DNA from 3 places in the Paenarthrobacter sp. NPDC056912 genome. Region 3 is predicted to be linked to each of the others. Evidence: predicted binding sites of a transcription regulator. Region 3 holds the regulator's gene; each other region holds the start of a gene.
The links. The regulator HrcA, encoded in region 3, represses chaperone genes, less so after heat shock. The targets are predictions, from matches to a motif close to TTNGCACTCGNNNNNNNCGAGTGCNAA.
Positions count from the first base shown of each region.

Region 1: groL (chaperonin GroEL) is a predicted target of HrcA. The motif match lies at 3,279-3,305, and genes of this name have one in related genera.
Region 2: ACFRJ9_RS16340 (FmdB family zinc ribbon protein) is a predicted target of HrcA. The motif match lies at 4,136-4,162, and genes of this name have one in related genera.

Region 1 is NZ_JBHUCD010000020.1:5,405-11,805, forward strand. It holds gene ACFRJ9_RS19150 (siderophore-interacting protein) at 57-899, opposite strand; gene ACFRJ9_RS19155 (uracil-DNA glycosylase) at 952-1,722, opposite strand; gene ACFRJ9_RS19160 (DUF3263 domain-containing protein) at 1,829-2,164, shown strand; gene ACFRJ9_RS19165 (LytR C-terminal domain-containing protein) at 2,214-2,822, shown strand; gene ACFRJ9_RS19170 (cold-shock protein) at 3,005-3,208, shown strand; gene groL (chaperonin GroEL) at 3,524-5,149, shown strand; gene ACFRJ9_RS19180 (RNase H family protein) at 5,368-6,387, shown strand.
Region 2 is NZ_JBHUCD010000015.1:26,947-33,347, reverse strand. It holds gene ACFRJ9_RS16350 (AAA family ATPase) at 1-2,934, shown strand, start outside; gene cpaB (Flp pilus assembly protein CpaB) at 2,958-3,548, opposite strand; gene ACFRJ9_RS16340 (FmdB family zinc ribbon protein) at 3,821-4,075, opposite strand; gene ACFRJ9_RS16335 (5-formyltetrahydrofolate cyclo-ligase) at 4,222-4,845, opposite strand; gene galU (UTP--glucose-1-phosphate uridylyltransferase GalU) at 4,974-5,879, shown strand; gene ACFRJ9_RS16325 (GNAT family N-acetyltransferase) at 5,886-6,401, shown strand, end outside.
Region 3 is NZ_JBHUCD010000003.1:102,337-108,737, reverse strand. It holds gene ACFRJ9_RS04535 (DUF4870 domain-containing protein) at 1-295, opposite strand, end outside; gene ACFRJ9_RS04530 (DUF3097 family protein) at 430-1,281, opposite strand; gene hrcA (heat-inducible transcriptional repressor HrcA) at 1,507-2,514, shown strand; gene dnaJ (molecular chaperone DnaJ) at 2,565-3,692, shown strand; gene ACFRJ9_RS04515 (16S rRNA (uracil(1498)-N(3))-methyltransferase) at 3,695-4,468, shown strand; gene ACFRJ9_RS04510 (GerMN domain-containing protein) at 4,487-5,359, opposite strand; gene ACFRJ9_RS04505 (PhoH family protein) at 5,782-6,401, shown strand, end outside.

The DNA.
Region 1 (6,401 bases), on a different contig from region 3:
ACAAAAAGCGAACGGCGCCGCCAGGAGGCGGCGCCGTTCGGCTTTAAGGACGAAACCTAGATCTGGCCCACAGGCAGTTTCTTCTCGGCCTGGAAGACTTCCTCCACACGGCCCTGCGCCCAGTAGCCGGACAGGGATACCTGCGAACGTTCCAGACCATGCTGGACGAAGAACAGTTCCCGGAGGCCCTTCACGTAGCCGCGCTCACCGTGGGCGAAGACATCCACCCGCCCGGGCAGCCAGTCGGCATTTCGGAGGGCTTCCAAGAGGAGTTCGCTGGATCCGGCCGGCACACCCTCGCGGAGCAGCCAGTGGATTTCCACGCCGTCCGGTGCGGTTATGGGAAGAATATCGGCCTCGGTATCCACTTCCAGGAAGACGAGTCCACGGGCATCCGCGGCGAGGACTTCGACGCAGGCAGCGATTGCCGGAATGGCGGCGTCGTCCCCGGCGAAGAGATGCCAATCGGCGTCGAGTGCCGGGTTGTAGGCGCCTCCAGGACCGGTGAAGACCAATGAGTCTCCGGGTTGGGCCGCGGCAGCCCAGGGGCCAGCGAGTCCTTCGTCGCCGTGGACTACAAAGTCGATGGCCAGCTCCTGGGCCTCAAGGTCCACCCAACGGATGGTGTAGGTCCGGGTGTGCGGCCACTGCTCGCGCGGCATGGTCTCGCGGATGGCCCACAGATCCAAGGGCAGCTCGTAGTCGACGCCCGGCTGCGGGAAGACGATTTTCACGTACCGGTCCACGTACTCGTTGTTGGCATAGTCGCTGAAACCCGGTCCGCCGGCCACAATCCGCACCATGTGGGGCGAGAGGCGCTCCGTCCGCAGGACGGTCAGGTTGACCTGGGGGCGGGTCTTGCGCGTGGCGGACGATGTGACGGGGAGGGCGGCAGTCATGTAGGTAAGCCTAAGCTAATTGTCTGCGCGTCAGCTGGGTATGAGTCGAAGGTTACAGAACCGGCAGTTCCCAGTCGATGGGTTCCGCGCCTTGGCGGAGGAGCAACTCATTGGTCCTGCTGAAGGGCTTGGACCCGAAAAACCCGCGCGACGCCGAAAGAGGACTCGGGTGTACAGAAACCACAGACGGCGTCCCCGCCAGCAGCGGCACGACGCCTTCTGCGTCCTTTCCCCAGAGGATGGCCACCAGCGGACTCTGGCGGCCAGCAGCATCCGTACGGTTCGCGACGGCGGTGACGGCCGCCGTCGTGATGGCCTCCCAGCCTTTGCCGCGGTGTGAGCCTGCGTTCCCGGCGGCGACGCTCAAGACCCGGTTCAGCAGGAGGACGCCTTGGCCAGTCCACGCGGAGAGGTCGCCATGGACGCGGGCAGGAAGCCCGAGGTCGTCCTGAAGTTCGCGGTAGATGTTGGCCAGGCTCCGTGGAATGGGCCGTGTTTGGCGGGAAACAGCAAAGGAAAGCCCGACGGCGTGTCCCGGCGTTGGGTACGGGTCCTGGCCGAGTATCAACACTTTGACGTCGGCCAGGGGCTGGCTGAAAGCACGCAGGAGATTGGCGGCGGCGGGAAGGATCCGGGTTCCATTGGCTGCTTGCTCCGCCACGAAGGCCAGCACCTCCCGGAGTTGCCCTTCGACGGGGCCGAGGGCCTCTGCCCAGTCCGGCGCCATCAATTCGTCGAGCGGGAGGCCAGGCAGAGCCGCGAAGTCCGGGCCTCCGGCGTCCGCAGGTTCAAGGTCAAAGAGTGCATCCTCGCCAGTCACCACGCCATTGTCCCCTGCGCAGCGTCGGCCCGCCGAATGACAGCGTTGTTATTCACCCGTAACATGGGGGTAGGACATTTCCCCCCAACAAGCGTCGAAGGAGTGTGCCGTGGCAGAACCAGCACCGGAACCGATGGCGCCGCAGGCCGCCGGTTTGGCCCTTGAGGACCTCGCGGCCGAGACCCGCAGCGACTCCCCGCTCAGTGATCGGGACCAGCAAATGCTGGCGCTGGAGCGGCAGTGGTGGAAGTATGCGGGCGCCAAGGAACAGGCCATCCGGGAACTGTTCGATCTCTCGGCAACGCACTACTACCAGATCCTCAATGCGCTGATCGATACCGAGGACGCATTGGCCCACGATCCCATGCTCGTCAAGAGACTGCGTAGACTACGTACGTCCCGCCAGCGCGCGCGGACTGCACGTCGCTTGGGGTCCGACGCGTAAATCGCCAGGCTGATCTGTCAGCAGCAACCAGCAAGGACAACGCTTCACCATGACCAAATTTGCCAGGGACGAATTCGACCAGGTCCCACAAAACACCTCCCTGCAGGGTGTCCACCGTGATGCCCAGGAGACCGCCCGCCCCACCTTGTGGCCGGTTCTGACTGTTGGAGCCGTGGCCTTGGTGCTCGGCCTGGTGGCGTTCTTGATCCTTCCGAACCTTGGGCTTGTGGCACCCAGTGCGTCATCAAGCGTCTCGACGCCGGCGCCCCAGCAAACAGGGACGTCACCGTCGGCCGGACCCACCGAATCAAGCAGCGCACCTGTCGCTTCCGGCGAGCCGACTCCGTCTGAGACGCCGTCAGGGACACCCTCCTCGGCTGCTGTGGACAGGACCACGCCAGTAGCTGTCTACAACGGCACCGCTACAGCGGGACTGGCCAGCCGAGTGGCAGGCCTCGTCCAAGGCGACGGTTGGACTCTCAGCACAGTAGGAAACTGGGGCGGACTGCCGCAGCAGACCTCCGTGGTCTTCTACAACGCTCCCGGGCAGAAGGCCAACGCGGAAGCCTTGGGAAACCTGTTGGGCATCCAGTCCATCGTGGAATCTCCTGACGTCCAGCAACCATTGGTTGTTGTCGCCGGACCCGGCTTCCAGTAACTGCTTGCAGCCGCTTCGGGTCGCCGGTCCGGCCCCGAAGCCTCAACTCGGTTAAGCCTCAATAACAAAAGTGGCCCCCCGCCCTTGCGCAGCAGCGCCGGGATAGTGACTGTGGTTACAGTGGATTGATTCCGGTCCGGAGATCCCGGCAACCGGTCTTGGCTACTCTGAAAGTGGGCATCATGGCTTTGGGAACCGTCAAATGGTTCAACGCCGAAAAAGGCTACGGCTTCATCACTGTGGATGAAACGGGCAACGACGTCTTCGTGCACTGGTCCGCAATCCAGATGGACGGCTTCCGAGCCCTCGAAGAGGGCCAGCGCGTTGAGTTCGAACTGGGGGAGGGCCAGAAGGGCCCGCAGGCGGAAAGCGTCCGCGTCGCCTAGCACTTCGTTGGTCCGCCACGTCAGCTAATGGCTGAAACCCCTTTGTTTATAGCGCAAAGAGGCACCTCTGCTTGCACTCTCCCCAGTCGAGTGCTAATTATTGAGTTAGCACTCCTTAGGTTCGACTGCTAAGTCCGGCCCGGCTTACCCCGGTGGCGGACCCTCTCGAGCCGCTGGAGGATCAAGAAACACCTTGGTGGGGTGAGGTCCGGCGCGCGGGGCATACAGAGGCCGCAAGCAATGGACCGTCCGTCGCGGGCACCCCATCTGACAGGTACCTTCTTAACGACTGTCCCCGAAAGGACTACCGCCGTTATGGCCAAGATCATTGCATTTGATGAAGAGGCACGCCGCGGCCTCGAGCGGGGCCTGAACATCCTCGCCGACGCCGTCAAGGTCACCCTCGGCCCGCGTGGACGCAACGTCGTCCTCGAAAAGAAGTGGGGCGCCCCCACGATCACCAACGATGGCGTTTCCATCGCCAAGGAGATCGAGCTGGACGATCCTTACGAGAAGATCGGTGCAGAACTGGTCAAGGAAGTTGCCAAAAAGACAGACGACGTCGCTGGCGACGGTACTACCACTGCAACTGTTCTCGCCCAGGCACTGGTGAAGGAAGGCCTGCGCAACGTAGCCGCCGGCGCCGACCCGCTGTCCCTCAAGCGCGGCATCGAGAAGGCTGTTGAAGCCGTCATCACCGAGCTCCTCGCTTCCGCCAAGGAAATCGAGACCAAGGAAGAGATCGCAGCCACGGCTTCCATCTCCGCCGGTGACCCGGAAATCGGCAGCCTCATCGCCGAAGCCCTGGACAAGGTGGGCAAGGAAGGCGTCATCACGGTCGAGGAATCCAACACCTTCGGCCTGGAGCTCGAACTCACCGAAGGCATGCGCTTCGACAAGGGTTACATCTCCGCTTACTTCGTCACCGACGCTGAGCGCCAGGAAACGGTCCTCGAAGACCCGTACATCCTGATCGTCAACTCCAAGATCTCCAACGTGAAGGAACTCGTCACGGTTCTGGAGAAGGTCATGCAGTCGAACAAGCCGCTGCTGATCATCGCCGAAGACATCGAGGGCGAGGCACTCGCCACCCTGATCGTCAACAAGATCCGTGGCACCTTCAAGTCCGTTGCCGTCAAGGCTCCGGGCTTCGGTGACCGCCGCAAGGCACAGCTCGCCGACATCGCCATCCTCACCGGTGGCCAGGTCATCTCCGAAGAAGTCGGCCTCAAGCTCGAAAACGCCGGCCTGGAACTCCTCGGTACCGCCCGCAAGGTCGTTGTCACCAAGGATGAGACCACCATCGTTGAAGGTGCCGGCGACGCCGAGCAGATCGCAGGCCGCGTGGCCCAGATCCGTGCCGAGATCGAAAACTCCGACTCCGACTACGACCGCGAGAAGCTGCAGGAGCGCCTGGCCAAGCTGGCCGGCGGCGTTGCAGTCATCAAGGCCGGTGCCGCAACCGAAGTTGAGCTCAAGGAACGCAAGCACCGCATTGAGGACGCAGTCCGCAACGCTAAGGCTGCCGTTGAAGAAGGCATCGTTGCCGGTGGCGGCGTTGCCCTCATCCAGGCCGGCGCCAAGGCATTCGCCAACCTGAACCTGCAGGGCGACGAAGCAACCGGCGCCAACATCGTCAAGGTTGCCATTGACGCTCCGCTGAAGCAGATCGCTTTCAACGCAGGCCTCGAGCCGGGCGTTGTTGTGGACAAGGTTCGCGGCCTGCCTTCCGGCCACGGCCTGAACGCTGCCACGGGCGTCTACGAAGACCTTCTGGCTGCCGGCGTCAACGACCCCGTAAAGGTCACCCGCTCGGCTCTCCAGAACGCTGCATCCATCGCTGGTCTCTTCCTGACCACCGAGGCCGTAGTTGCCGACAAGCCCGAGAAGAACGCTCCGGCTGCCGGTGGCGACGACATGGGCGGCATGGGCGGCTTCTAAGCCCCCTGAGCCGTAGCGATACGGCGCCAAGCATCACGCTCTAGAGCAAACGACGGCGGTCCCCACCTTTGGCGGGGGCCGCCGTTGTGCGTGGGTGCCCAACCAGGTATCAGTAAACACCGCAAACGCCGCAATGAGCGCTCATTGCGGCGTTTGCTGTTACCTACTTGGGTGCTAGCACGGATTTAGTGTCTGTGGGGTCTGGCAGGATTAACATCATGACGATTATTGCTGCCGCCGATGGGTCTGCCCTCGGTAATCCTGGACCGGCCGGTTGGGCCTGGTACGTTGATGACTCCTGTTGGCGCGCAGGGGGTTGGCCGCACGGCACCAACAACCAGGGAGAATTGATGGCCGTCCTGGACCTGTTCCGGTCCACGGCGCACGTCCCGCACGAAGAACTGCTGATCCTCTGCGACAGCCAGTACGTCATCAACTGCATCACCAAATGGATGCCGGGGTGGAAACGGAAAGGCTGGCGGAAGGCCGACGGCAAGCCTGTACTGAACGTTGACCTGCTCAAGGACATCGACCAGGCCATTGTGGGCCGCAAGTACAAATTCGAGTGGGTCAAAGGCCATGCAGGACATGACCTCAACGAGGCCGCGGATGAGCGCGCACGGGCCGTAGCCACGGCCTACCAACAGGGTGTGGCACCGCGGAGTGGTCCGGGATTCCCCGGCGCCCAGGAGCTTAGCCAGGCCGAGGCGCAGGCCCAGCCGGTCCCTGCGGGTGCCGCTGCCGGCCAGGCCTCCAAGGGGGCCGCAGCCACGGCGCCTCCCAGGCTCGAACGCATCGTCCGGCCTCACTCCGAGCCAACCTTGTTTGGCGAGTCGGGTATCTTCGGCCAGCCGGATCTTTTCAGCGAACTCGACGATGACGCCTCTACCCAAGAGGTTTCAGCGGAGGAAACGGTGCTGGCTCTGGAGCGGGAACTGCTCAGGCCGGACGTTCGGGCGGACATCGGCAGGATTGGCGTGCTGCTTCATCCGGACTTTGCCGAGATTGGCAGCTCGGGCAGGTTCTGGACGCGGGATGCCATGATGATGGCCTTGGAAGAGGATCCCGGAGAACCGACCGATCTGGAACTCCTGAGCGCGGATCGTCTCAGCGAGAACACCATCCTGCTGAACTACCGAAGCCTGGCCCACACCGGTTCGGCGCTCCGCAGCTCTGTCTGGATGCTGGAGCGCGGCCAGTGGCGGCTCCGGTTCCATCAGGGGACCCTGGAGAAGTAGCTCAGGGTATTTCC
Region 2 (6,401 bases), on a different contig from region 3:
CGCGAACGCTGGGGTTGCTCGCCATATCAGGCCATGCAGTCGCTCGCGGAGTTGACGTCCATCCACCCGGCTCCCTCCACAACCGTGCGCTTGAAGCGCAGCGTGCTGGATAACATCAAGGACCGCGAGGAACTCGCCGGCCGCCTGCGCCGCGCGGCCGAACTCGGCAGCTTCAGCAGGGCCTCAACATCCAGCCCTTGGTACGGTGCCCGATTGGTCACCCGCAAGGAGACCGAGGAAGCCCAACAGCTCGCCCGCCTGGCCGAGGAGAAACTCCCAGTCCTTCGTGACCGGATGAAGCAGGTTTCCGATCACGCCGAGATCCGCCTGGGAGACACGTTCTCCGAGTGGGGTGCCCAGCTGGAACTGCTGATTGCCGTGCGCGAGAGCCTGGACAAGTTCACTCCGGACATCTTCGACCGTCCCGTTCACGATTTGATCTCTGCCACGGCCAGCTCGGCTTGGCGCCGGGAACGTAACCTGGAGATGCCCTCCATGCAGCGTTCACGCCTGCGGCGGGTAGCCAAGGAATACGTGCGCCCCGGTGTTCACATCGCCGACCTCCATAGTTCATTGGTACTCGTCCAGGAACAGCGTGCGCTCTGGGCCGGATATGCAACCACGCAGCGCCATCCTGCGGTGCCCTCCGGTCTCGCAGATCTCGGCGGCCTGTACAGGGAACTCGACGGCGAACTGCGCCGCCTCGGCGAGTCCCTCAAGCACACGTCCGCCGGCGGCTCGCTCCACGCGACGCCGTACCTGGAACTGATGGAGCGACTCGAACGCCTCGTCGCAGACACCGCCACGCTGGAAACCCTGCCGGAACGCACGCTCCTGATTGAGGAAATGCGCGAGCACGGTCTTGGCGAACTTCTTGCCGATCTCGCCGCTCGTGAGGTTCCGGCCCCGTCCGTCGCAGCTGAGCTGGATCTGGCCTGGTGGCAATCCGCCCTGGAAGCCATGATCAGTGGCGACGACTACCTCGCAATGTCCGACGGCGACTCCCTTCGCCGCCTCGAAGCCGAATACCGCCTCGCGGACCAGGCCCACATTGCAAGTGGCGCGGCCCGGCTCCGCTGGCAGCTGGCTGAGAAGTGGCGCCAAGGGCTGCTCGAACACCCGCGGCAGGCCGAGTTGCTCCGTGCACTGTTGAAGGACGGCCGGGTGACGTTGCCGGCTCTCAGTGCCCAGGCGCCGGACCTTGTGCCGATGCTGGTCCCTGTGTGGTCCGTCAGCCCCTACCTCCTGACCGGTGTTCTTCCCGCTGAACAGAAGTTTGACGCTGTGGTGGTCATCGACGCCGAGTCGACCTCCCTGCAGGCTGTCCTTCCTGCTATTGCCCGGGCGCAACAGGTCATCGCCTTCGGAGATGCGAAAATTGCCAACGCGCGCACGTTCAGTGTGGCCGTGGAACCGCCCGTTGCCGGGGTTGCAAGCCACGAGACCGTGGATAGTGCGTTCAAGGCGCTTGCCCGGGTCCTGCCCACGTGGCAGCTTAACTGGGTTTACCGGGCCGTGGACGAGGACTTGATTCTCCAGCTGAGCAAGAACTACTACGATGGCGGATTGCGTCGCCTGCCCGACGGAAGTTCCGTCACAGGCTTGGACCGATCGATCCTGGTGGAGTACATCCCGGACGGCACGGGACTTCCGGGGGCGGACCACGAGGGTGTCGAGTCCGTGACGGCCGAGGTCAACCGCGTGGTGGACCTTGTGTTCGAGCACGCACGGCTCCGGCCCCGCACGTCCTTGGCGGTGGTCACGGCCAGCCTGCGCCATGCTGCGCGGATAGGTGAAGCCATCAGGCTGCAACTGCCAAACCATTCCCTGTTGTCCGCGTTCTTTGGCGCGGGCCCCGAATCCTTCCGCGTGGTGGACCTCGAGCGCGCCCAGGGCCTCGTACGTGACCACGTCATTTTCTCGCTGGGCTACGGACGTACTCCACACGGCCGTGCCCTGCACTCCTTTGGCCCGTTGTCCACTGAAGGTGGCCGCAATCGTTTCGCTTTGGCCATGACCAGGGCACGGCGTTCCATGCACGTCCTCAGTTGCTTCCGGCCCGAAGACCTCGATCTGGACCGCCTGGCTCACGGAGCGGTGGACTTCTACGAATTGCTGGACCGGGAATTGTCCGGGAACAGCAATCTTGGAACTCCTGCTTCCCGTGCCGTTGCCAGCGAGCAGGCGCTGGGTGAGGACCCCTTGGTTGCGGACCTCGGTGAGCGCCTGCGGGCAAGGGGAGCTCGTGTCTGGCACCTTTACGATGGCGTCCTGGACATTGCCGCTGCCGCGGATCCGGTGCACACCATCGGCCGCGAAGGCGCCGAAATCCCCACACCAGTTGCTATCGAATCTGATGGGACGGAACGCTACCGGCGCATGAGCGTCCGCGAGCGGAGCCGGTTGCGGCCGCAGTTGCTGGAACGAATGGGCTGGCGTTACATGTCGCTGTGGACCATTGAAGTCTTTACGGACCCGTCGTCCTGCGCGGACCGGATCGGTTCGTACCTGGGGCTGGAGAACCACATCCCCCAAACCCCGGCGTCGCCGCAGCATGGCTTCCTTGACATGGATGTTGAACAATTGAATCTGGACAACGCGAACCCCGCGTTTGCCCGCAGTACCGCCGCCCGGCAGGCTGATGGCGAGCCGACTGGCGCTGCAGATGCCTCCGGTGAGGCGGGGGATCGGAAAGAAGTACCCATGAGTGAACAAGAAACCGGCACAGACGTCGGCTCCGCGGAAGAGCCGGTAGATCAGGACAACTCCAGCGCGGTTGCAGTAGCTGAATCGAAAACGGCCGGATCCAAGGCCGGTTCCAGCGGCATTCTTCCCACCAAAGCCGCCGAGGATGACCCCCGGCGCTGGGGCGATGACTCCGGCTACGACCATGAGCAATGGCTGAAGGAGCAGAAGCCCCCGCACTGGGGCTGACTGTACCCCGATACTGAATCCCACTAGGGGTTTACCAGAACGAAGAAAAGCTTGCCTTGCGTTGACGCGCCGGCAAGCTTTTCTGCTTGTTGGGGATTCGCGGCCACCACGACCAAACCTTCGGTGTCGCTTGTGCCGAGCCATTCACCGGGCTTGCCGCCTTGAGCCGAGGTCCAGAGCACCGGAACTGGGCTGGCCAGCACCTGGCTCTGCCTGGACTCGTCGTAGGAGCCCGCCGCTGTTAGGACCACCGTCACCAGCTGGCCGGGGGACAGGAGCTGGATGGAAGACGGATCGGCCATCCTCAAAGGAACGGCCGCCGTGCCCGCAGGTGTTCCGGTGAGCAGACCAGGGCCAAGGAGGCTTGCTTCCGTGGGGAGCTGCCCCTTGCCCAAGGGTGTTGCGAGCTGCCTTCCCACGAGGTCCATGGTGTCTTCCAGGGTTCCGGAAGCGGCGATGTCCGCCGGCACACCCAGGATGGTGAAGTCAGATTCGATAAGGCTGGTACCTGCAGGGATATCCCGCGCGGCAACAAGGACGTTGACGCGCTGTTCGGATACCGGAGTCAGTTGTTGAACCGCAAGACCTGCAGCCACACACAGAAGAAGGGCCACCGTGAGTCGACGGTTGCGTGCAACCCATGAGCCCAGGCGTAACCGAAGTGGGCGATGGGAAGCCCGAACAGCTGGGGGCCGGATGGATGTGCGCGCAGAAGGTGCGCGCCACGTTTGGAACGTTGTTGAAGGCTGCCTGCTTCCGGCAGCGGCCGCTGAACGTACGGCGCGGGGAAGGAGGGTACTGGATGACTTGTGTGGCATGCCGCCACGTTAGTCAGGTGCAGTGGCCGCGTAACAGCGGCCAAAGGCCCTATGTGGACAAGTTGCGCTTAGCTTGCTGCTGCTGCAGGTGCCGGCGCAGCAGGCGCCGGAGCTGCCGGGGCGGCCGAAACCGTACTGCCCTTGGAATCGCGGGAATCAGTGCGGTAGAAACCCGAGCCCTTGAAGACAACGCCAACGCTATTGAACTTCTTGCGAAGCGAGCCCCTGCACTCCGGGCACTCCGTCAGGGTGCTGTCAGAGAAGGACTGGACGATGTCAAAGGCATGGTCACAGTCTTTGCAGGCGTATGCGTATGTGGGCACTGAGTTCCTCCTTCAGGACAAAGTTCAGGTCCTGTGCAGCGGTGGCGGATAAGATCCGCATTAGCAGTCGCAGGGCCTGAGTGCCAATTCTATCATCCGTCCCGTTTACCCGCGCCAGCAGATGTGCCGGAACTCACCAGCACCGGTCACGCTGGCCGCGATCCCTGGTCCTTGATGCCTAGCCGTGCGATTCCGGACGGCATTAGCACTTCGCGCACGGGGCGATCGAAGGCCTCGGCGGGAATCGCGCCGGGTGGCAGCAGGTCGTCGTCGTACACCACCGCGATAGTGGGTGGACGCCGGCCCGAGCTGTCGAGGACATGGAGGAGCCGATCGTAGTAGCCGCCGCCCTGGCCAATCCGGTTGCCATCCTGATCTACCGCGGTGGCTGGCATGAAGATCCCGGCGGCCCCGGCAACCACAGAGCTGTCCAGCCTTTCGCCCTTGGGTTCGTCGATGGGAGCGTAAGAGGAGCGTACGAACTCCGTTGACGGCGTCCAATACACCCAGCTGAGCTGCCGGTCCGGCTCGCAGACAGGAAGCAGTACCTGGTGCCCCGCATGGTGGAGCGCTTCGATGAGCGGCAGGGTGGGCGGTTCGAAGGCCACACCCAGGTAGACCGCGAACGTGCCGGAGTTACCCTCCGAGACGCTGCCGGCCCAGGCCGTTCCATGGCGTGCGATGGAGGCGCCCGCTGTTGCGATCTGCTCCGGAGTAAGGGTTCGCCGCTGCAGGCGCCGGTTGCTGCGGATTTCTTCCTTCGTTGCCATCTGTGTCCGATCGTGAGGTGTGGTTGGTCCCGGTAAAGCGCACATGCCATCCGTTCCGCAACCCAAATGTGCTAACGGCTGCGGCGAGGGTTTACCCGTTGATGTGTTCCTTCCGTTAGATTAGTCCGGTGACTCTCGATAACAACGCTGTCCGTAAGGCCGTCATCCCCGCTGCGGGTCTTGGTACCCGGTTCCTTCCCGCCACCAAGGCGATGCCGAAGGAAATGCTGCCTGTGGTTGACAAGCCAGCCATCCAGTACGTCGTCGAAGAAGCGGTCAAGGTAGGCCTGCACGACGTCCTGATGATCACAGGGCGCAGCAAGCGTGCCCTGGAAGATCACTTTGACCGCGTGCCGGCGCTTGAAGCGACCCTGGCCGAGAAGGGTGACACCGCCAAGCTTGAGGCCATCCAGTCGGCCACCAATCTTGGTGACATCCACTATGTCCGCCAGGGCGACCCCAACGGCCTCGGCCACGCGGTCCTGCGTGCAAAGCAGCACGTCGGTCACGAACCTTTCGCGGTTCTACTGGGTGATGACCTGATCGACGCCCGGGACAACCTCCTGAGCGACATGATCGCAGTCCAGCAGAAGACCGGCGGTTCCGTAGTTGCCCTCATCGAGGTGGAGCCCTCCAAGATCAGCGCCTACGGTTGCGCTGACGTCGAGGAAATCGGCGAAGACGGCTACGTGCGCATCAAGCAGCTGGTCGAAAAGCCCTCTCCTGAAGAAGCGCCCTCCAACCTTGCAGTGATAGGCCGTTACGTGCTGCACCCGGCCGTGTTCGATGTCCTTGAGAAGACTGCCCCTGGCCGTGGCGGTGAAATCCAGCTGACCGATGCCCTTGAGGTGCTCGCAGCTGGCGAAGGTGAAGGCTATGGCGTGTACGGCGTCGTCTTCCGTGGCCGCCGCTACGACACCGGCGACAAACTCAGCTACCTCAAGGCCTGCATCGAGCTTGCGTGCGAACGCGAGGACCTTGGCCCCGAGCTGCGCGAGTGGCTGCCCAACTTTACCGCCACGCTCCCCAAGTAACAACGGATGTACGGCTCTCCGATCTGGCCGGTGACGCTGGAAAGCGGAGACTTGCTGCTCCGGCCCATCCGTTACCGTGATAAGCGGGAGTGGTCTGAAGTCCGTTCGCGCAACAGCGAGTGGCTTGCGCCATGGGAGGCGTCCAACCCTGCTCCGGGCGGACGCCTGCCCAGCTACCGCCAGATGGTGTCCTCGCTGAACGACCAAGCCCGCCAGTCCACGGCCTTGCCGTTCCTCATCACTGAACGGACGGCGGGATTTCGCGAACCCCGAATCGTCGGGCAACTGACGGTCTCCTCGATTGTGTGGGGATCGGCCATGATGGCCACACTGGGATATTGGGTTGACCGGGACCGCGCTGGACACGGCATTGCACCAACGGCGGTTGCCATGGCTACCGATCACTGCTTCAGGGTGCTGGGATTGCACCGCATGGAGATCAATATCCGGCCGGAAAACTCACCCAGTCTCCGTGTTGTTGAGAAGCTCGGATTCCGGGATGAGGGCTACCGGAAACGGTAT
Region 3 (6,401 bases):
AGATGTTGCCCACAACAGGGAGCAGCACAAGAATGTTGGCCAGTACTGCGGCAATGGTGGGGGGAAGCGTGAAGTTCAGTGCTTCCTTTGATTCCTGGGCCGTAAACGGTCCACGGTCCCGGAAGATCAGGTAGATCAGGAGGGACGGCAGGCATCCCAGGATGCCGCCGAAGTGCGCCAAGGTAGCCCACTGCCGGTCCTCGCTGGCCGTCAGCGGGAGAGCGTTGGCAGGCGCGCCATGGTACTGGGGCTGGCCTGCGGCGCTGCCCGGTTCTTCAGGAGCGTTCTCTGACACGGTGTCTTCCTTTTGCTGTAAAGATGCTGCGGTGTTGCTGTCCCAGAATACGTTGTCGCGGGGACTTCCCGGGACCAACGCCCCGCCGGGCGCCAAGGTTGTCCTGCCGGGACCGTGTCCTCAAGCGGTGTTCATCAGGGAACAGTGAGGAAGTCGATGACTTCTTCCACCCTGCCCAACAACGAGGCTTCGAGGTCTGCGTAACTGCGCACGGCACCGAGGAGCCTTTGCCAACCCAGGCCAATGTCCTCGGCGGTTTCGTGAGGCCAACCAAACGCGCTGAGTATTCCGGTCTTCCAGTCGATGCCGCGCGGCACTGCAGGCCACTGCTCAATGCCCAGGACCTTCGGCCGGATGGCTTGCCAGACGTCAACGTAGGGATGGCCCACAATCAGCACGTTTCCGGCAGCACCGGGTACTGTCATGGCTTCTGCGGCGATGCGTGACTCCTTGGAGCCCGGGACAAGGTGGTCCACCAGAATGCCGAGTCGTCGGCCGGGGCCGGGGCTAAAAGCGGCGATGGCCGATTTGAGGTCGTCTACGCCGTGCAGAGGTTCCACGACTATGCCCTCCACCCGGAGGTCGTCACCCCAGACTTTTTCTACCAGTTCGGCGTCGTGTTTACCTTCCACCCAGATCCGGCTGGCTTTCGCTACCTGGGCGCGGTGGCCTTGCACTCTCACTGATCCGGACGCGGTACGTGCCGCCGGGGTGGTTGCGGCAGCGGCGCGCGCGGCCGGTGGCATGAGGCGGATCGCCTGCCCCTCCAGGAGAAAACCGAATCCAAGCTGGAACGACTTCGTTTTCCCGCGCCGGTCCTCCAGGGACACCACATGCATTCCGCCGGACTTTTCAACGCGGGTTACTTCGCCCACCCATCCCGACTGCACGTCTTCGAGGACCATTCCCCTCTGGACAGCTACCTCAGGAAGTTGGCGTTTAGCCGGAGCAGTCATGTCCTGCGGGCCCCAATTGTCGAAAGCCAAGGGATTCCTACCTCTTCATGCTGGGTGGTGCTGGAATTCGTACCGGGCGCAACTGATGCCGGCGCTGTCCGCCTGTTAACTCGGCGGCCGGTTTCAATGCTAGCAACGCACTGGCTCATACTAGACTTGTTAGCACTTGGGCATGTTGAGTGCTAAGTGCGGGGAGTCGTCGAGTCCCCGCGGCGTCCGGTCGAAGGACCTTGATACCCGTCAGGAGGTGGAGCAATGAGTGAGCCACGCAAGCTGGAAGTGCTGCGTGCCATCGTTGAGGATTACGTGCATTCCCGCGAGCCTGTCGGATCCAAGGCCCTCGTTGAGCGTCACCATCTTGGTGTTTCAAGTGCCACTATCCGGAATGACATGGCTGTCCTCGAAGAGGAAGGCCTCATCGCTGCGCCCCACACAAGTGCCGGCAGGATTCCCACAGACAAGGGCTACCGCCTGTTCGTGGACCGCATCTCGCAGGTCAAGCCGCTGTCGGCCGCGGAGCGTCGTGCTATCCATTCGCTCCTAGAGGGACCGGATGATCTTGATGACATCCTGGAGCGCACCGCAAGGCTCCTCTCGCAGCTGACCAACCAGGTCGCCGTCGTGCAGTACCCGCATTCAAACCGCGCTTTGGTCCGCCATGTCGAGTTCGTGCTCCTGGCTCCCAAGCAGGTCCTGGTTGTTCTGATCGCGGACACCGGCAGCGTTGGCCAGAAGGTCCTTGATGCAGGATCGGACGTGAGCAACGAGGCACTGATGCTTCTGAGGTCCCGGTTCCTTGGCAGCATCGCGGGTACGCAACTCGCGCTGTTGCCCCAAGTTCTTCCTTCGGTGGTGGCACTTTGCCCGCCGGAGCTTCGAAGCCTGGCGCAGGTCCTGGGGCATGGGCTGCAAGCGCTCAGCGACAACAGCCGTGAGGAACGCATCCTGATGGCCGGTACAGCCAACCTTGCCCGCTCCAACGTGGACTTCCCGTTGAGCATCGGGCCTGTGCTTGAGGCCTTGGAGGAACAAGTTGTCATGCTCCGGTTGTTGTCGGATATGGGCGATGACCCCCGTGGCGTGACTGTAAGTATCGGCCGGGAGAACCCCTACGACGGCTTGGCAGAGGCATCCGTCGTGGCAACGGATTATGGCTCCGGCGCCAAGGTGGGGATTCTCGGTCCCACACGGATGGACTATCCAACCACCATGGCCGCAGTTCGGGCCGTGGCCCGCTACCTTTCACGCATTCTCGGCGGCTGAAGACCGGCCCGAAGAAATAACCGCAGTACAACAAGGAAGAGATACCGACTTTGAGCAGCCACTATGACGTTTTGGGAGTCTCTCCGGAAGCCACCGGGGAAGAGATCAAAAAGGCGTACCGCAAGTTGGCGCGGAAACTTCACCCGGATGTGAACCCGGGTGACGATGTCGCGGAGCAGTTCAAGGCCGTGACCCATGCGTACGAGGTGCTGTCCGACCCCCAGAAGCGCCGCGTCTACGACGCCACAGGCAATGAGAACGGCACTGACAACGGGTTCGGCGGAGGCTATTCAGGCCAAGGGTTCGCCTTCCAGGACATCTTCGACACGTTCTTCGGGGGCGGTGGCGGCCACGGCGGACCGGCCTCCAGGGTTCGGCGTGGGCAGGACGCCCTCATCAGCGTCCGGATCGACCTCAAAGATGCCGTCTTCGGCGTCAACAAAAAGCTTGAAGTGGACACGGCCGTGGTCTGCCCCACTTGCGATGGCAGCTGCTGCCGCCCGGGCACCCACCCGGAACGTTGCGACATCTGTGGTGGCAGCGGCCAGGTCCAGCGCGCTGTCCGTTCCATTCTTGGTCAGGTCATGACAACCGCCCCCTGCGGCTCCTGTGAGGGTTTCGGCACAGTCATCAAGGATCCGTGCAATGAATGCAGCGGCCAGGGCCGGATCCGCAGCCGCCGTTCCCTGACCATCAAGGTTCCCGCTGGTGTCGCCACCGGTACGCGTATCCAGTTGTCCGGACAGGGGGAGGCTGGTCCTGCCGGCGGACCCGCAGGTGACTTGTACGTTGAGATCCGCGTCAACAACGATTCCATGTTCATGCGTGAAGGCGATGACCTCCACGCCACGTTGAGCGTGCCTATGACCGCCGCAGCCTTGGGGACCGAGCTTCAGCTGGAAACCTTTGATGGAGCCCAGGACATTGATGTGAAGGCCGGCACCCAGTCCGGCGAGATCATTACGCTCCGCGGCCTGGGTGTGAACCACCTCCGTGGCTACGGCCGAGGCGACCTCAAAGTCCACTTGCATGTTGAGACTCCGAGCAAGCTCGACCCCGCCCAGGAAGAGCTGCTGCAGCAGTTGGCGAAGCTTCGCGGCGAGCAGTTCACTGAAGGGAAGCTCGTGGCGAGCGGGGGCATGTTCGCCAAGCTCCGGGACAAGCTCGGTAACCTGTAGCGGTGAGCAACCCCGTTTTTTTCGCGCCGGCCGGCAGCCTTGCCCCGGTTGAGCCCGGTTCCCGCTTTGTCCTCGACGGTCCCGAAGCGCGACATGCGGTGACCGTCAAGAGGCTTACCGTGGGCGAGTCCGTGGACATTGCCGACGGCGCCGGTGGGCGACTGACCGGAACGGTTTCCGAGATCGGCCCCGGTACATTGACCGTGACGGCCTCGGAGGTAGTCTTTGAACAGCCTTCGGCCGTGCGGTTGGTGCTGGTCCAGGCCCTGGCCAAGGGCGATCGCGATGAGCTGGCCATCGAGACCTCCACCGAACTGGGAATAGATGCGGTGATTCCCTGGCAGTCGGAACGCTCCATCGTGCGCTGGAAAGGCGACCGCGCCGCCAAGGCACATGCCAAATGGCAGTCCGTTGTCACCGCTGCTGCCAAGCAGGCACGCCGGGCCTGGATTCCTGAAGTGCGATCGATCGTCGAGTCCGGTGCCCTGGCGCAAGCTGTGGCGGCTGCTGACCTCGCCATCATTTTGCACGAAGACGCCAAGACGTCCTTGCGGAAGGTCTTGGAGGAGTCTGAGGTTCTGCAAGGTGCTGAAGCCGGAGAAGCTCGCGAGGTTCTCCTGATAGTTGGCCCGGAGGGCGGAATCTCACCACGCGAAGTGACGCGCCTGAGCGACGCCGGCGCTGTGACGGCACTCTTGGGTCACCACGTGTTGCGGTCGTCGACGGCGGGTCCGGCCGCCGTCGTTCTCGCCAGCGACGTTTTGGGTCGCTGGTAGGCGGCGATACGCGTCAAACTAGCCGACGTTGAACAACCGGGTGTCGGTACTTGTTTCGATGGTCTTGCCGGAGTCGTCAACCTGGGACACGCGAAGCTCGTACTTGCCGGCCTTCAGCGTGGCGCTGAACGTGAAGAGCCCGTACTGCCCGGGTTCGCCAGCGGCCTTTGCCTGGCCCGTCAGCAGGCTCGACTTGTCACCCTTGCCGTTGTCCTGCAGGAGTTGCCAGCTGATGGGTTTGGAGCTATCCGTGCTTCGGCCGTTGAATTTCACCAAACCCGGAGGTAGTGAGGTCTCTTCCTGTGGATCGATGATCCACAGGGGTGCCACCAGCGAAGCATCACGTGCCATGGGTTCGCCGAGTTTCACCTGCCCGAAAGCCATGTAGTCCTTATGGCCGTCAACCAGGATCACTACCTGGATCTGCTGGCCGGAGTTGATGAGCCCCGAGGACGAGGCCGCCGCCGTGGCTGTGTACACCAACTGCTGTACCGCCCGCTGTGCCATCCCGGCGTCGAGGTTGGAGTTGAAGGCGTCACGGGAAATATCAACGGTGATGACGTTCTTGCCGGAGATAGAGGTGGCGAGGCTGCCCGGATCCTGCCACGGCGTGAAGAAATCGTGGTCCAAGGGCTTCTCGGCCATCATGATCCGCAGTGCTGTGGTGACGGGATTTCCGTCTCCGGGAATGTCCCTGAACTCGCGGTAGAGGTAGACCTCTTCCTTGCTCCGGCCGATCCAGTAGACGGGAATCTTGGTGGAGGCCTGTGTGGTTTCCAAAGGCGCATTGCTGGCCGGAGCCTCCTGGAGGGTAACGGCCGGTGAACTGGAAGCCACCTGGCTGCCGCCGCCATTGGCGATGCAACCGGTCAGCAGGAGCACAGCGAGCATCGCGGGCGCGGCAATGGCGGACTTTGTCCGCTTGCGCGCGCTATTCCCGTTGCGTGCTGACGTCGTGATGGGGGTTCCCGCCTTGCTGTGCATCTTTGGCAGCTGTAGCCGCCTGACCTGTTCTAGGTGGTGCTGTTTCCACTCGCTATGCCAGCTTGGCACACCGTCGACGGCGCTCGGCCGGGATTGCGGGGAAGGGCGCCAACTGAAACATGATTGATACCGGCTTGATGCCGAGTTGAGACAAAAAGTCGACAATCAGGGGAACGCCTGCACGGTCAGCCGCAGGAGGTCCGCCGACGGCATGCTGGCGTAGGATTGGAGACATTCCCGCATAAGGACCGGTGCGCAGGCGGCGGCTTATCAGGAATCGACGGCTAACGTGAATCAACCGGAGGAGAACAGGCCGAACGGCCAGCACTATGAGTGAATCTTTGAACGGGCGGCTGAGGACCGGAAACGGCAACCCGGCGCCCACCGAGTTCCCGCACACTTTACCGGGCACGCGCACGGAAATTGTTACGTTCGACAACTCCGACCAGATGGTTCACTCACTGGGCAGCCACGACGAAGCCTTGCGGTACATCGAGGAACAGTTTCCCGACGTGAACTTCCATGTGCGGGGCAACGAGCTCTCCATGACCGGCCCCTCTACGGTCATTCCCCGTATCATGCGCCTTCTTGAGGAAGTGCGTGGGATCGTGGCCAAGGGCACGGTGGTGACGCCGGATATCCTCAAGCAACTCGTATCGCTGCTGAGGACACAGTCTGTCCAAAACCCTGCCGACGTCCTGACGCACAACATTCTGTCCAGCAGGGGGCGCACCATCCGGCCCAAGACGCTGAACCAGAAGAACTATGTGGATGCCATCGACGCCAATACGGTGATTTTCGGCATCGGCCCCGCGGGTACCGGAAAGACCTACCTTGCCATGGCGAAAGCCGTCCAGGCTCTTCAGCTGAAGGAAGTCAGCCGGATCATTTTGACGAGGCCGGCCGTCGAGGCGGGGGAGCGGCTGGGCTTCCTTCCGGGCACCCTGAG